Regions from separate parts of the Micromonospora sp. NBC_00898 genome, predicted to be linked through region 2. Evidence: riboswitches for the same ligand, from Rfam matches in the RefSeq annotation. Region 2 holds a riboswitch; each other region holds the start of a gene.
The links. Region 2 has a riboswitch for cyclic di-AMP ahead of OG799_RS01055 (coiled-coil domain-containing protein). Riboswitches for the same ligand answer to the same signal wherever they lie in the genome.

Region 1 (5,442 bases), 2.4 Mb from region 2:
CACGACGCCGAAGCTCAAGGCCACGGCCGCGGAGAAGACCGCCCGCGCCCAACTGAAGACGGTGACCACCGTCGAGGGCACCACGCTGGTCGTCTACACCCTCGACAGCACGCCGGCCCTGGCGTGGGAGACCACCGTCCGGGGCACCACCGCGGACGGCCCGAGCCGGCTCACCGTGGACGTCGACGCCCTCACCGGCAAGGTGCTGCGCAAGCAGGAGCATGTCGTGCGCGGCAGCGGCACCGGCGCGTGGAACGGGCCGAGCCCGCTGACCCTCAACACCACACTGTCGGGCAGCACGTACTCGATGAAGGACCCGGGCGTCACCAACCAGAGCTGCCAGGACGCCGCGACCAACACGACGTTCTCCGGCTCGGACGACGTCTGGGGCAACGGCACGGCCACCAACAAGGAGACCGGCTGCGTCGACGCGCTGTTCGGCGCGCAGACCGAGCACAAAATGCTCTCCCAGTGGCTGGGCCGCAACGGCGCCGACGGCGCCGGCGGCGCCTGGCCGATCCGGGTGGGCCTGAACGACCAGAACGCCTACTACGACGGCACCCAGGTCCAGATCGGCAAGAACACCTCCGGCCAGTGGATCGGTTCGATGGACGTGGTCGCCCACGAGATCGGCCACGGCATCGACGACCACACCCCGGGTGGCATCTCCGGCAGCGGGACCCAGGAGTTCGTCGCCGACACCTTCGGCGCCGCGACCGAGTGGTTCGCCAACGAGCCGTCCACCTACGACGCCCCCGACTTCCTGGTCGGTGAGAAGATCAACCTGGTCGGCAGCGGCCCGATCCGCAACATGTACAACCCGTCGGCGCTGGGTGACCCGAACTGCTACTCCAGCAGCATCCCGAGCACCGAGGTGCACGCCGCGGCCGGCCCGGGCAACCACTGGTTCTACCTGCTGGCCATGGGCAGCAACCCGACCAACGGCCAGCCGACCAGCTCGACCTGCAACGGCAGCGCCGTGACCGGCCTGGGCATCCAGAAGGCCATCAAGATCATGTACAACGCGATGCTGCTGAAGACGTCGTCCTCGTCGTACCTGAAGTACCGCACCTGGACGCTGCAGGCGGCGAAGAACCTCTACGGCAGCACCGGCTGCACCGAGTTCAACACGGTCAAGGCCGCCTGGGACGCGGTCAGCGTGCCGGCCCAGTCCGGCGACCCGACCTGCAGCGGCACCACCACCCCGCCGCCCACCGGCAGCTGCTCCGGCCAGAAGCTGGCCAACCCCGGCTTCGAGTCCGGCGCGGTGAGCTGGAGCGCCACCTCGGGCGTCATCACCAACTCGTCCAGCCAGCCCGCGCACGGCGGTTCGTACAAGGCGTGGCTCGACGGGTACGGCTCGACCCACACCGACACCCTGTCGCAGTCGGTGAGCATCCCGGCCGGATGCCGCGCGACGCTCTCCTTCTACCTGCACATCGACACGGCCGAGTCGGGCAGCACGGTGTACGACAAGCTGACCGTCAAGGCCGGCAGCACCACCCTGGCGACGTACTCCAACGTCAACGCCGCCGCAGGCTACGTCCTGCGGTCCTTCGACGTCTCGTCGCTGGCCGGCACCACCGCCACCATCTCGTTCAGCGGCGTGGAGGACAGCTCCCTGCAGACCTCCTTCGTCGTCGACGACACCGCGCTCAACCTGAGCTGATCGAAGACGCAGCGGCCGGTCGTCGTCCTCCCGACGGCCGGCCGCTGCGCCATGTCAGCCGTAGGTGGGGCGCTGCGGCCAGCCGGGCGGCGAGTCCTCCCAGTCCTCCTGCCGGCCGTACGGGGTGAGGTCGAGGAAGCTGTTGATGAACAGCAGCCGGTCCACCCCCCGCGCCTGGGTGTAGTAGGTGCGGTAGACGTCCTCGCCGCCCCGCAGGAACACGCTCAGCATGAATCCCCGACCCGCCCCGCAGTCGTCCGAGAACGACGTGCCGTGCGAGGAGACGAACGGCAGCGTCCACCCCTTGCGCTCCTTGTACGCCTCGATCTGCGCGAGCGGCATGTTGGACACCGTCGCCCAGCTCACCACAGCGCGAGGACGATCCGCTCCGCCATGTCGCTCAGTCCCGGCCAGCCGGCCGGCCGACCGGTCAGTCCCACCAGAACCGGACGACCTCGGCGTCGATGACGCAGCCGGCCAGGTCCGGAACATCGTCGGCGTCGTACACGCTCATCCCGTCCAGGCAGTAGACCGGGTACTCACAGGCGAACGCGAGTGCGTCCGGCCTGGTGCGGGGAGGACGGGTCATCGCCAACTCCAGACCCGACCGGGTCAGGCTCACCAGCTCGGCACCCCAGCGCTCACCCCAGTACCGCAGCACCGCACCGTGCACCGCCGGCTCCGGGCAGTCGTTCCAGTATCCATAGTCCAGCAGCGTCAGCACCTGCCATCCGCGCGCCGCCTCGACCAGGGCCACCAGCACCGACGCCGGTCGCCCGTCCGGCTCGTAGGGCAGGCTGAACTCGTCGAGCCGCAGCGGCTCGTCGGGCCACCGGTCGAGCATGTCGGCGCGTGTTCCGTCCGGCTGCGACTCGAACGTGCCCTGCGGGTTCAGCAGCGCGACGGCGTCCAGGCCGGCGGAGCGGGCGACTCGCGCCGCCGGGTCGGGCTCCACCAGGCCGTGCGAGGCGTACGCCTCGTCCACCGACGGGATCAGCACCGGCCGCCAGCCGGTGCGCTCGTGCACCGCGCGCAGCCGCCGCCACCAGGCCAGCGCGTCGTCGCCTTCGGCCGGGAAACCCAGCACCCGTACGCCGTCGGCCAGCGGCAGCGGCGCCAGCTCGGGCACGTTGATTCCCAACGCGGCCAACCCGCCCGAGACGTCGTCCACCGTCCGCCCCCATCAGGAGATCATCGGTCGACCGTACCGCAAGCCGCGCGGGGCCGGGTCGGCCTGGAGCAGCAGCGACTCGCGGTCCTCGAGGACCTGGTGCAGGCGCGGCTGAGCCTGGGCGAACACAGCCAGGTCGTCATCGACCTCCGCAGGCTCCCGCAGCGGCATCCACTGCGGGAAGACGCGGAACGCCCGGCCGGGATGCCGGCCGGGCGCTCGTCGCGTGGTGCGGTCGCGGCCTGCCGGGGACGGGCCGCGACCGGAGGTACGTCAGCGCAGGCGAAGCTGCTGACCCGGGAAGATCAGGCCCGGGTCGTCGCCGACCACGCGCTTGTTGCGCTCGTACAGCGCGTGCCAGCCGCCGGCCAGGTCCTGCACGTCGGCGATCACCGACAGCGTGTCGCCCGGCTTCACCACGTAGCTGCCGGAGCCGCCCGAGGCCGGCGCGGTACGCCGGTGGCTGCGGGTCGCCGGCTGGTCGCCGCGCGAGGAGCCGGCCGTCGACTTCGACCCGGAGTCCGAGCGGGACTTCTTCGCCGACCCGGAGTCCGACTTGGACGAGTAGTGCTTGGTCGAGCCGCCCTCCTTGCCGCAGACCGGCCAGGCGCCGATGCCCTGCCCGTCGAGGACCTTCTCGGCGATGGCGATCTGCTCGCCGCGGCTGGCCAGGTCGGCCCGGCTGGCGTACTTCTGGCCGCCGTAGCCGTTCCAGGTGCCCTTGGAGAACTGCAGGCCGCCGTAGTAGCCGTTGCCGGTGTTGATGTGCCAGTTGCCGCCGGACTCGCACTGGGCGATGGCGTCCCAGTTGACGCTGGCCGCGCTGGCCGGTTCGGCCGGGCCGAGGATCGCGGCGGCGCCGGTGGCCGCGCCGACGACGAGCGCCCCGGCGGCGATCCGACGCGGGCCGGTCCGGCGGTGGCGTGCGGTGTATTCAGTTGCCATGGTTTCCTCCACGCCGACGAGGTGAGCTGTCGGGTTCGGGCCGAGGAGCCCGGCCGCCGGTCGGCGGCTTCACCCCGAGGTGTCGAGCACCGAGGAACGTGTGGGTCCCCCGCTCCCGCCTGAGGTCCAGGTACCACCTGGCCGGCGGCGGGATTAGGCGTTGCCGGCCCGTGGTGTCCGCGATCGCGAACGGATACGACGTTAGGAACGGTTTCGGGTGATCGCCCACTTCTTGTGAAGTTCTTCACCCGGCCGGGCGAAGGCGCGGAATTTCGAGTTGCGACACTCCCGAGCGTGCAATAGGGAGGCCGCCGGATGGTTGCCCGGCGGCCTCCTCAGTGGCGGTCAGTACGTCAGGCCGTAACCCTGTGCAAACAGCGGCACCTGCCCGTCACCCGCGTTGATGGGCCCTCCGCGTACGGAGTCTCGCCCACCACCGCGATCGCGGCCCGGTAGGTGCGGTCGATGCCGGTGCCGCGCTGGTTGTAGGTGACTGTCGTGGTCGGACCCGCCGCGGCCCGGATGCCCTGCAGGATAGTGGTGCCCGGGGTGATGTTGCCGGAGGAGCCCTGCCAGGAGATGGTCCAGCGTGAGCAGTGAACGGTCCGGTCGATTCCTCGGGACCGCTGAGCCCCGGGGATCCGGTCCGGGCTACGGTGGCGGGGGCCGCCGGCACGACGCACCGGGCGCTCCCCGGCGGCGACGGACGGCGGAGCGGGCGAGGTGGCGGCGGGAACATGACCGACTACGGGCACGAGTTGATCTTCGGCGGCTTCCTCACCCCCACCGCCGGCCAACCCGAGCAGGTGGTGGCTCTCGCCAAGCTCTGCGAGCAGGTCGGGCTGGACCTCGTCACCTTCCAGGACCATCCCTACCAGCCGGGCCACCTGGACACCTGGACGCTGATGTCGTACCTGGCGGCGGCGACCAGCCGGATCCGCCTCGCCGGTAACGTGCTCAACCTGCCGCTGCGCCAGCCGGTGGTGCTGGCCCGCAGCGTGGCCAGTCTGGACCTGCTCAGCGGCGGCCGGGTGGAGCTGGGCCTCGGCGCCGGCGCGTTCTGGGAGGCGATCGAGGCCGCCGGCGGCCGCCGGCTCACGCCCAGCCAGGCGGTGGACGCGCTGGACGAGGCGGTCCGGGTGATCCGCGAGGTGTGGGCGGCGGACCGGCGCGGCATGGTGCGGGTCGAGGGCGAGCACTACCGGGTGGTCGGCGCGAAGCGCGGGCCCGCCCCGGCACACGACGTGGGCATCTGGGTCGGCGCGTACAAGCCGCGGATGCTCCGGCTGGTCGGTCGGGTGGCGGACGGTTGGCTGCCGTCACTGGCGTACCTGGCCAAGGGGCCCGGGGAACTGGCCGAGCTGAACGCGCTCGTCGACGAGGGCGCCGAGGCGGCCGGGCGGGAGCCGCGGTCGGTGCGGCGGCTGCTCAACGTCTCCGGCCGGTTCGGCCGGTCCCGGTCCGACTTCCTGGACGGGCCACCGGAACAGTGGGTCGAGGAGCTGACCGGGCTCGCCCTCGACCACGGCACGTCCGGGTTCATCCTCGGCGCCGACGACCCCACCGCGATCCAGCTCTTCGCGCAGGAGGTGGCGCCCGCGGTGCGGGAGTTGGTCGCCGCCGAACGCGCCGAGCCCGGCAGCCGGGCCCGGGCCCT
Region 2 (5,442 bases):
GCGGCCCACCTCGGGCTGGCCAGCCGGCTCGGTGCGGCGCTGGACCGCGGCCCGGACGCCCCCGCCGAGAGCTGACCGCCGGCACGGCCGGCCGCGTCCGCCCGGGCTGACCCGTTGGCTGCAGCCCGGGTCGCGGTCCGACGGCGGTCGGTCAGGACCGGGGCGCGGCGGCCGCCGGGCGGCGGCGGGCCGGGGTGGCGGGGCGCAGCCGGCCCCACGGCTTGTAGGTGGAGAGCACGGTGGCGATCAGCAGCAGCGTGCTGGAGACCGCTGGGGCGACGACCAGGTCCACCCGGTGGTGGGTGGAGGCGGCGGCGCCCAGCGCGCCGAGCTCCCGGATCCGGGGCGTCAGCAGCAGCAGGACCAGGCCGAGCATCACGGTGGTGAGCGCGAACTTGACCAGCACCCACCGCCAGCGCAGCAGCCCCCACGGGGTGAGCAGCGAACTCACCACCCCGACCAGCCAGACCACGACGCTCAGCGGCGCGAAGAGGTAGGTGACGACCAGCCCCGCGGTGGGGTAGACCACCGCGGGGTCGGCGCCGCGCAGCCCGGCGACGCCCAGGGTGAGCAGCACCAGGTCCGCGCCGAGCCAACCCAGCGCGGTGACCAGGTGCAGGGTCAGCAGGGCCTTGCGGCTGGCGGGGGCGAGTCGACTCATGCCGACCATGCTGGTCCGGCGGCCCGGCCGCGTCGTGGGGCCGGCGGCGACATCCGGCGTACGTCGGCGGACGTAGCCGGGGTGGCCCGTGCGGCGACGGGCCACCCCGCTCGCTCAGTAGACCGACAGGTGCACGTGGTTGGTGTGGTCGCTGGACGGGTCGCCGTTGCCCCCGCTGTACGCCTTCCAGCCGCTGCTGGGCAGCCAGATCTGCTTGAACCAGATCACGTAGAGCACGGCCAGCGCGTCGGCGTTGCGGATGAAGTAGGCGGACAGGTTGTTGCCGTACGTCCGGTCGCCGCCGGTGGCGACCCCGCCGAAGCCGTCGGACTGCGCGGCGAAGTCGCACGCCCGGCCCTTGGGGTGCTCACCCGACCCGCTGGGCCGGTGGCAGGAGACGTACCGGGTGAACCCGGCCGCCTTGGCCTGGTTGAGCGCGTGCAGGGTGCGCGGGGTGATGCAGCCGTCGGCCGGGGTGGGGTCGTCGACGCTGCACGACTCGGGCGGCCAGGAGCCGTCGGAGTTGCGCGGTGCCGGGGTGGCGTTCGCGGTGGACGTGCCGCGGGCCGAGCCGCCGCTGCTCGCGCGGTCGTTCGCCACCTCCAGCGCGCGCTCGGCCTGCTGCTTGCGCTTGGCCATCACCGCGACCTGCTTGCGCTGTTCCTGGATCTCGGCGTCCAGCGCGGTCCGGGTGGTCGTCGCCCGGTCCCGGGTGTCGATCAGGTCGCGCAGCGCCCGGTCCTCGTGGGCGGCGACCTGGCCCAGCGCGGCGGCGCGGTCCAGGAAGCCTTCCGGGCTGTCGCTGTTGAGCAGCGCCCCAGCGGTGCCGAGCCGTCCGGTCCGGTACGCCACGCCGGCGATCTCGCCGACCTTGGTGTCGCGGACGCTCAGCTCGGCGTTGATCGTGGTGAGCTGGTCGGTGAGCTGCTTCTGCCGGCCGACCGAGCGGGCCAGCGCGGCCTTCGCGTCCAGCCAGCCCTTGCTGGCCGCGTCGAGTTGGGCGCGCAGCGCCGGGGTGCCGCCCTCGTCGTCGCCGGGAGCGGCGGCGAGCAGGCCGGCCCGGGGCGCCGCCGAGGCGGGGCCGACCGGCACGGCGGCGACGCCAAGCGCGAGCGTCGCGACGAGCAGGGCCGCCAACCGGGCGGCCGTCCGTCGTACAGGTGCCACTGCTGGCATTCACTTTCCTTCCGTCAGCCGCCGACCGGGTTAGCTGACGGGTTCGGGACGGAAGATCCCTACCGCTGGCGCGGATGCACCCCACGAACATGGTTCCCCGGTTCGCCGCGGGCGGCGATTAGGCGGCGGCCACCGCAGGCGCCGGAGGGCGCCGCCCGGCGGAGGCCGGGGCCGAGCCTACCGGTGGTGCTCCGGCTCGGCCCGGTGAGCGAAGGCCGCAGCCGGGAGCAAAACCGGCATTAGCGCACAATACCCACTTTGATTTAAGTTTGTCCTAACTACCACTCGACCGCACCACAAGCCCCGGATGACGCTCCGGGCTCGATCTGCAACGTGGCGTGGTCGATCCGGAAGTCCTCGTGCAGGGCCGCCCGCGCGGCCGCCAGCACGGTGCCCACCTCGGCGTCCGGCGCCATGGTCAGGTGTGCCGAGGCCACCTCCATGCCGGAGGTCAGCGTCCAGACGTGCAGGTCGTGCACCTCGGCGACGCCGGGCACCGCGGCCAGCCGGTCGTGCACCGCGGTCACCTGGAGGTGCTCCGGGGCGGCCTGCACGAGGATGCGCACCGCGGCCCGCCCCAGCCGCCAGGTGCGGGGCAGGATGAACAGCCCGATCGCGACCGCGACCAGGGGGTCCGCCCACCACCAGTCGGTGAGCGCGATGACCAGCGCGGCGCCGATCACCCCGAGCGAGCCGAGCAGGTCGCCGAGCACCTCCAGGTACGCGCCGCGCAGGTTGATGCTCTCCTGCGCCCCGGTACGCAGCAGGGCGAACGCGGCGATGTTGGCCAGCAGGCCGAGCACCGCCACCGCGAGCATGGGACCGGCGAGGACCTCCGGCGGCTCGCCGAACCGGCGTACCGCCTCGACCAGCACGTAGACCGCGACCGCGCCGAGCAGCACCGCGTTGGCCAGGGCGGCCAGCACCTCCAGCCGGTAGAGCCCGAAGGTGCGCTGCGGGTCGGTGTCGGCGTGCCGGGTGGCGGTGATTGCCGCGAGGGCCATGCCGATGCCCAGCACGTCGGTGAACATGTGCCCGGCGTCCGAGAGCAGGGCCAGCGAGCCGGTCGTGAAGGCGGCGACCGCCTCGACCAGCATCAGGGCGGTGAGCAGCCCGAACGCGGCCCAGAGCCGGCCCCGGTGGCGGTACGCGGCGTTGGTCACCGCCCCGCTGTGGTCATGACCTGCGCCCACGCCCACACCCTTTCGCCCTCGCCCCGGCCGGGCCCAATCTATGTTCACATCGCTATGTATGCAACTGAGCGGCCGGCATCCGCCCCCTCGCGGTCGAAGCCCCGCTCAGCCCAGCGGGTCGACGGTGGTGAGCCGCTGCGTCGCCCGGGACAGCGCCACGTACAGGGTCCGTACGCCGGAACCCGGATCCGCCCGGATCTCGCTCGGCGCGACCAGCACGACCCCGTCGTACTCCATGCCCTTGGCCTGCAGGCTCGTCACCACCTGGAGCCGGGAGCCGCCCAGGTCGCCGAGCCAGCCGGCCACCTCGTCCCGGCGCGGCACCGGCGTGATCACCCCGACCGTCCCCTCCACCTCGGCCAGCAGGGTCCCGGCCGCCGCCACGGCGGCCGTCGCCAGTTCGGCGGCCGGCACGGTCCGCTCGACCGGCTCGACCCCGGTGGAGCGCACCGCGGTGGGCAGCGGCAGGTCCGGGTAGAGCCGGCGGATCTCAGCCGCCGCTACCGCGAAGATCTCCGCCGAGTTGCGGTAGTTGGTGGTCAGCGTGAACTGGTGCCGGCGGCGGCGCCCCAGCGCCTGGTCGCGGGCCCGGGTCAGCTCCTCCGGATCGCCGGTCCAGGCGGTCTGCGCCGGATCGCCCACCACCGTCCAGGAGGCCAACCGGCCGCGCCGGCCGATCATGCGCCACTGCATCGGCGAGACGTCCTGCGCCTCGTCGACCACCACGTGCGCGTACTCCCGGTAGTCCTCCGGCCGCTCCCGGGCCGCGGCCCGGGCGGCCCGCTGCCGGTCGGCGAAGGTGGTCAGCTCGCGGACCCCGCCGGCGAGCTGGAACGGGTCACGCTTCGCCTTCGCCGGCCGCATCGGCTTGCCGAGCAGCGCGTCCAGTTCGTCGAGCAGCGCGATGTCCGCGATGGTCAGCCCCGCGGTGTCCAGGCTCCGGTACGCCTCCGTCAGCAGCCGGATCTCGCTGCCGGCGAGGATGCCGCCGGCGTACCGGCGCAGCCGCTCCGGCCGGGCCAGCCAGCCGAGCACGTGCCGGGGGTGCAGCCGGGGCCACCAGGCCTTCAGGAACTCCCGGAACTCCGGCCGGTCGATGATCTCGTCCTCGAAGGCGCGCTGCTCCGGCAGCCGGCCGACCCGCAGCTGGCGAGCCTGGGCGTACAGCGTCGCCAGGACCCCGTCGAAGCCGGCCCGGCGCACCTCGTTGCGGCGCGCCCCCCGGGGCAGCGCCCGGTCCCGGATGCCGTCCAGCTCCCGGCGCTCCAGCCGGAGCAGCTCGCCCCGGTAGAGCAGCCGCAGCTCGGCCGGCGCGTCCGGCACGGTGTCCCGGACCGCCCGCTCCAGCACCCGGCGCATCCGCAGCGACCCCTTGACCGCCGCCACCTCCGGCGGGTCCGTCCGGGTCGCCGACATGCCCGGGAAGAGCGAGCCGAGCGAGTGCAGGGTGGCCGTCTCCTCGCCGAGCGAGGGCAGCACCGAGGCGATGTACTCCACGAAGACACTCGACGGACCGACGACCAGGATGCCGCCGCCGGCGTACCGGCTGCGGTCGGAGTAGAGCAGGTACGCCGCCCGGTGCAGCGCCACCGCCGTCTTGCCGGTGCCCGGGCCGCCGGAGACGATCGTGACGCCCGAGCCGGGGGAGCGGATCGCCTCGTCCTGCTCCCGCTGGATGGTCGCGACGATGTCCCGCATGCCGCGCCCGGTGGCCCGCGACAGGGTGGCCAGCAGCGCCCCGTCGCCCACCACCGCCATGTCCGCCGGCGCCGACTCCGGGTCCAGCAGGTCGTCCTCGATCCGGGTCACCTTCTCGGCCGAGGACTGGATGGTGCGCCGCCGCACCACGCCCATCGGCTCCGCCGGCGTCGCCTGGTAGAAGGCCGCCGCGGCCGGCGCCCGCCAGTCCACCACCAGGGTTTCGGCGTGCTCGCCGCGCACCCCGAGCCGCCCGACGTGCAGCACCTGCCGGGTACGCAGGTCGAGCCGGCCGAAGACCAGCCCCTCGTGCTCGGCGTCCAGCGCGTGCCGGCGCCGCGCGGCGTGGAAGACCATCGCGTCCCGTTCGACCAGCGCCCCGAAGTTGCCCACCCGGGCCAGCCGGTAGCCCTCCCGCTCGGCGTCGGCGGCCGACCGGCGCAGCTCCGCCAGCCGGGCGTACACCTGGTCGAGATGTCGCTGTTCGGCGGCCATCTCCCGTTCCAGGGTGGTCTGGTCGGTCAACGCGGCAACTCCTGTGGTCCGGGCGGCGGGCACGGTGGCTGAATGAGGGTACGGGCCGGCGTCGCAGCCCGCGCCGGGGCCATGCCGGTCCGGGAGGCCGCCCGCCCGGGTTGCCCGTTATCCGGCTGTTCCCACCCCGGCCACCGGGCCGTCGCCGGCCCGGGTCGCGCCCGGCGCGGGCCGGTCCAG
Region 3 (5,442 bases), 3.3 Mb from region 2:
GGTCTCGGACGTCTCCGGGGTCATCTCGGACTACCTCTACTCCGGCAAGCCGTACGCGGTGACCGACATGGGCGTCGACGGCGAGCACTTCGTCGAGCGGTTCCCGCTGGCCGGCTCCGGGTACGTGCTGCGCCGGGACATGTCCAACGTGCACGAGGTGCTGACGCAGCTGCTCGACACCGACCCGAAGGCGGCCGACCGGTGGGCCACCCGGAGCCGCTACCTCGGCGACTTCCCCGCCGACTCGTACGCGGAGGCGTTCCTCGACGCCGCCCGCCGGCAGCTCGAACCGGACTGGAACCCGCCGGCGCCCCGGGCCGCCGACGCCGTCGCCCAGGACGGGTCGCCCCTCTCCTCCACACCCTGACCACTCCGGGCACGGTCCGACGGCGCCCGTCGGGGTGGTCACGCGCCGAATCGCCGACGGCGAGCGGAGTAGGAGCGCAGGGCGCGGAGGAAGTCGATCTTCCGAAAGCCCGGCCAGTACACGTCGCAGAAGTACAGCTCGGAGTAGGCGGCCTGCCAGAGCAGGAAGCCGGACATCCGGCGTTCGCCACTCGTGCGGATGACCAGATCGGGATCGGGCTGGCCGCCGGTGTACAGACGCGCCGCGACGTGGTCGGCGGTGAGGCGCTGCGCCACGTCGTCGAGGGTGGCGCCCGCTCTCGCCTCGTCCTCCAGCAGGGCGCGAACCGCACTGACGATCTCCTCGCGGCCGTCGTAGCCGAGGGCGACGGTGAGGTGGAAGTCGGTGGCCCGCTCACGGGTGGCGTCCTCGGCGAGCTTCAGGGCGTGGCGGGTCGAGTCGGGCAGCACGTCCGCGCGGCCGGCCAGGTGGAGCTGCCACGGGTTGGCCGGACGCAGCAGTGGCTCCGCCACGACGTCCTCGATCATCCGCATCAGGTTCGCCACCTCGTCGGAGGCTCGTTTGCGCATGTTGTCGACGGAGGCGACGAACAGGCTGACGTGGTGGATGCCCAGCTCGGCACACCAGCCCAGCACCTCGTGGATGTGCTCCGCGCCGTACCGGTGGCCGAGCCCGGCGTCGTCGAAGCCCATCTGCCTGGCCCACCGGCGGTTTCCGTCCATCACCATCGCGACGTGGCGCGGCAGCGACGTGTGGGCCAACTCGGCGCGCAGACGGCGGGCGTAGAGCCGGTAGACCGCGCGGCGGACGGGCTGCATCATGATCAGATCAAACCACCTCGGCGAGCCCCCTACCGGCCCGCGGGTCAGTGGTACGGGTCGAGCAGGGCGAGGACGGCCTCCGGGTCCTCGACGTGGGCGTTGTGCCCCAGGCCGGGCAGGGTCGCCACCGGGACGCCGAGCTCCTTGAGCTGGGCAGCGGTCACCATCGGGTCCTGCTCACCGCGGGCCAGCAGCACCGGCACGTCGGTCGCCGCGAGCAGGGCCGCCAACCGCGGCTCCCCCACCCCGAACGCGGCCGGGTCCATCGCCAGCCGCCAGCGGCCGTCCTCCCGGCGCAGCCCGGCGTCGACGACCGGGTGGTCCGGGGCGAAGAGGCCGGCGAGGCCGGCGACGCGCAGGTAACGGCGGGCGGCCTCGTCCCGGCTGGCGAACCAGGTGACCGGCCGCTCGGCCAACTCCCGGGCCTTGCCCAGCTCGGCCGGGGACCAGACCGCCTTGATGCCCAGCCCGACCACGGCGTCCACGGGCAGGCCGAGCTGCCGCGCGGCCAGCGCCAACGCCACCACCCCGCCGAGCGAGTGCCCGAGCACCACCAGCCGGTCCCGTGGCCCCAGCCGGTCGGCGACCGGCCCCAGACCCGCCACCACCCGCCGAGCCAGCGCCGCGAAGGTGTACGCCGGCAGCGGCGGCGACCAACCGTGCCCGGCCAGGTCGGGGGCGAGCCACCGCCCCGCCCACCGGCGCTCCAGCAGCGGCGCCCAGGGCAGCCACACCTCGCCGGTGGTGCCCAAGCCGTGCAGCAGCAACAGCTGGCGGGTACCCGTCTGTTCGCCCATACGGCGCAGTGTGCCACCGGTCGAACAGCAGGCGCGAGAGCCGGCGGCGGGCCGGACCGTCGCATACGACGTCGGGCACCGGCTCTCGGAGGAGCCGGTGCCCGACGGGTGACGCGGAGTGGATCAGGCGGAGTAGCCGCGGGTGGACATCCAGTTCGCCAGGTCGATCGTGGTGATCCAGTACGACGGCAGCGCCGGGTTCGCCGAGTCGGCGATCCGCACGGTCCGGCCGTCGTTCTTGTAGCCCACCACGGCGATGTAGTGGCCGCCCGGGAAGGAGTGCCAGCCGCCGTCGGTGTCGGTGGCGTCGCCCGCGATGTTGGCGACGACGCCCCGCCCGTCGGTGATCGCCTTCACCACGTCGGCCTGGAGCTGGTCCATCTGGGCCGGGGTGGCCGCACCGGGGATCATGTGGGTCCGGTACGGGTTGCCCTTGACCATCTGGTTGAGCCCGCGGGTGGTGTCCTCGGCGGAGTTGGTGCCGTTCTCGGTGGCGCCGAGCGGGGCGACCATCGCGTCCTGGGTGGTCTCGACGCCGCTCGCGCTGAGCGCGTTGCGGACCGCGGCCGGGCCGCAGTTCCAGTATGCGGTCTGCGCCTCGTAGGTGTAGTCGAGGACCTTGGTCGACGGCGGCTTCGGCGCCGCCTTGCGGGTCAGGTCCGGGTCCGGCTTGGCCGAGGTGGCCTTCGCCGACGGCGACGCGCTCGGCGAGGTCGACGGGGACGCGGGGACCCGAGCCTCGCTCCGGGTGGCGACGTCACCCAGCCGGGGGGCCAGCTCGGCGACCACGGCGGTCTTCTCCTGGCGGACGGGCGCGTCGTCGCCGTTGGCGAGCAGGGCGCCGGTGCCGGAGGCCAGCACGAGCGCGGCGGCGGAGCCGGCGACGATCTGGTACGGGCGCTCGGTGGCGAGGCGCCGCAGCTGCCGCTTGAGGGTGTGCTTCACGTGATCCTCCACGGGGGCGGGGGCGGCACCCACCGGCCCCGGCGCGCGGGGAAACTCACGCGCGACAGGTCACGGGCAGGGTGAACCGCGGGAAAGGGGGGCGCCCGGTCAACCGGGCGGCAGGGCGGATACCGGAATCAGCGCGCCGGTCAGGCGGGCGACGGCACCGCGGCGCCGTGGAGGCGGGGGGACGAACGAGGGCTGGGATGCACGAGGATGGAACTCCTTCCGACACCGCCTACCGGGTTAGCTGACGGATTCGGGCGGGAAGATCGCCCTACCGCGGGCCGTGGCTCGCGGATTCACCCCGGACGTGCACTGGGTCCCCGGTTCGTGAGATCACGATTGAGCGGGTCGGCGCGGCGTCGCCTCTTGCGATCGAAAACCGCACCGGACGCGCCGACACTACCGGTGGGTACGCGGGACGCCAACCCATCTCACCTGCTTAAACATCGGCCACCATTACGCTGACCGGAACAGCCCGTCACTGATGTCACTCAATGGGACGAGCAGTTATGACGGAACCGTCGGGCGACAAGCGGACATCGGGTGGCGAGCCACCGGAAATTGCGGGGGTCGATCGCCCCAACTGGCCACGATGACCGTTTCCGGATTGGCGTGACCAGGCTCACCGAATTCTGGTCACAATTCAGCCAACCCGCGCCGGCCGCAAGCGCGCCGGGCGGGCCGGAGCGGCGCCGGCCACCACCGGGGCGAGGGTCTCCGTCACCGCCTCCGCGCGGCGTACCGGGACCGTGCCGGGGCGCAGCGCCGCCGCGGCGGCGTACGCCTCCGCGGCCAGCGCCCGGGCCGCCTCGGCGGCCAGCTCCGCGTCCCGCCACGCCCGCTGCTCCCGCTCGGCCGCCGTGCGGTAGCCGGCCAGCCGGCCGACGCGTACCACCCGGGCGAGGACGATCTCCTGCTCCGCCGGGTGCCGGCGCGGATCCCATCCGTTCCGGTGCGCGAGGACGTCAGCGAGCTGCCGCGCCGACAGCTCACCGTGCCAGTGCGCCGCCATCGCGGCGTGGTGCAGCCACCGCTCCCGGACGGCGTACTCCGCCGGCGTCCGCGGGGTACGCGGCGCGGGCAGCACGGCGGCGCCGGCGAACCGACGGGCGGCGCTCTCCGCCTCGTCGTACGCCCGCCAGGCCCGGTCGACCTCGTCGTGGGCCCGCAGCCATTGCTCCCGCCGTCGGCGGGCGGTCTGCGCGGCCCCGGCGGCGGCCACCGCCACCTCGTCGGCGTACCGGCACAGATCGGCGAGGCGGGCCGCCTCCTCGGCGGCCGGGTCGGGGACCGGCTCGGCATCCGACGGGGCGTCCCGCTCCGGGCGGGCGACCAGCACGGCGAGCACGGCCAGGGCGAGCAGGAGCAGGGCCGACCAGATGGCGGCGGCCTGCGGAACCTCGATCAGGAACTGGTACAGCACGGTCTGCTGCATGGTCGGCACCTCACGGGAACGATGTGGCGGAGGAGAGGGCCGCACGCCCCGACGCGGCGAGGCACGACCGGAAGGGTCGCCATCGGGCCGCCGTCGGGTGGGGTGCGGGGGTGAGGTTCGGTGGAGAGCGGCCGCGGGCGTGGCCCGCGGGCGGTCAGCGGGCCGGCGGTGCCCGGGAGCCGACGGCCGCCGCGACGGTCCCCGCCACGACCGGGTCTCGGGAGATCGCGACGACCACGTTCCGCGGAGCTGCCAGCGGGGCGCCGATGCCGACCGGCGGTGCCTGGCCGACTCCGGTCGCCAGGTCGCCGCCGGACGCCCGCGCGGCGCGACCCCGGTCGGCGGTGGTCGCCCCGCCCGGTACGCGGCCCGCATCGAAGACCGCCGGCCCGCTCGGGCCCCGGCCCGAGCCGCTGACGGCCGGCCCGGTCGAGACCCGGCCCGCGGGCAGGACGGCCGAGCGGGTCATGACCCGGGCCGGGTCGAGTGCGGCTGGGCCGATCAGGGCGAGGGCGGCGTCCGCGGGCCGGTCACCGGGCTCCGGAACGGCGTGGGGCGCGACGCGGAGAGCCGGCGGAATCAGGGACCAGGAGGATTCCGGGGCGGCGGGGGTCACCCCGGCGACCGGGGCCGCCTGGGCGGCGGCGGCCGCACCAACGGGCAGGGTGACGGTGCCGAGCGAACAGGCGACCGCGACGGCCAGACCGGCCAACATCCGGGCCGTCCAGCGCGCCACCCACCACAAGGGACAGGCGAGCGCCACCGGAAGCACGGTCCCACGCTACCGCCGACGGCATCGCGCCGCATCGCCGCCGGGCGTGTCGCCGGCCGGATCGCGGCACCGACCATGCCGGACAGGCGCGGAGTCCGCCCCGCCAGCTGGACTCGCCACGCCTGCATATCCCCGACCCGGCGGTGTCCGGACCCACCGGACACCACCCCGTCGGCGACCTGGCGAGGATCACGACCCGGGCCGGACCGGACACCGCCACCTCGGCGACCGGGCGACGAGCGTGGACCGGGCGCCGGTGGCGGGCGGCGGTGCCTCCGCTCAGGCCGGGTGGCGCCGCC

Region 1: another riboswitch for cyclic di-AMP. It lies ahead of OG799_RS12935 (transglycosylase family protein); the one in region 2 lies ahead of OG799_RS01055 (coiled-coil domain-containing protein).
Region 3: another riboswitch for cyclic di-AMP. It lies ahead of OG799_RS17175 (C39 family peptidase); the one in region 2 lies ahead of OG799_RS01055 (coiled-coil domain-containing protein).

Annotation. Positions count from the first base shown of each region.
Region 1 covers NZ_CP108775.1:2,650,484-2,655,925, forward strand. The annotation lists gene OG799_RS12920 (M4 family metallopeptidase) at 1-1,669, shown strand, start outside; gene OG799_RS12925 (DUF899 family protein) at 1,724-2,161, opposite strand; gene OG799_RS12930 (DUF4253 domain-containing protein) at 2,100-2,840, opposite strand; gene OG799_RS12935 (transglycosylase family protein) at 3,114-3,785, opposite strand; cyclic di-AMP (ydaO/yuaA leader) riboswitch at 3,782-3,955, opposite strand; gene OG799_RS12940 (LLM class flavin-dependent oxidoreductase) at 4,523-5,442, shown strand, end outside.
Region 2 covers NZ_CP108775.1:214,010-219,451, forward strand. The annotation lists gene OG799_RS01045 (SRPBCC family protein) at 1-75, shown strand, start outside; gene OG799_RS01050 (hypothetical protein) at 152-661, opposite strand; gene OG799_RS01055 (coiled-coil domain-containing protein) at 776-1,837, opposite strand; cyclic di-AMP (ydaO/yuaA leader) riboswitch at 1,841-1,972, opposite strand; gene OG799_RS01060 (cation diffusion facilitator family transporter) at 2,116-3,030, opposite strand; gene OG799_RS01065 (HelD family protein) at 3,136-5,253, opposite strand; gene OG799_RS01070 (alpha/beta fold hydrolase) at 5,371-5,442, opposite strand, start outside.
Region 3 covers NZ_CP108775.1:3,525,219-3,530,660, forward strand. The annotation lists gene OG799_RS17160 (CDP-glycerol glycerophosphotransferase family protein) at 1-367, shown strand, start outside; gene uppS (polyprenyl diphosphate synthase) at 406-1,188, opposite strand; gene OG799_RS17170 (alpha/beta fold hydrolase) at 1,233-1,985, opposite strand; gene OG799_RS17175 (C39 family peptidase) at 2,109-2,942, opposite strand; cyclic di-AMP (ydaO/yuaA leader) riboswitch at 3,151-3,292, opposite strand; gene OG799_RS17180 (hypothetical protein) at 3,580-4,371, opposite strand; gene OG799_RS17185 (hypothetical protein) at 4,526-5,143, opposite strand; gene OG799_RS17190 (hypothetical protein) at 5,423-5,442, opposite strand, start outside.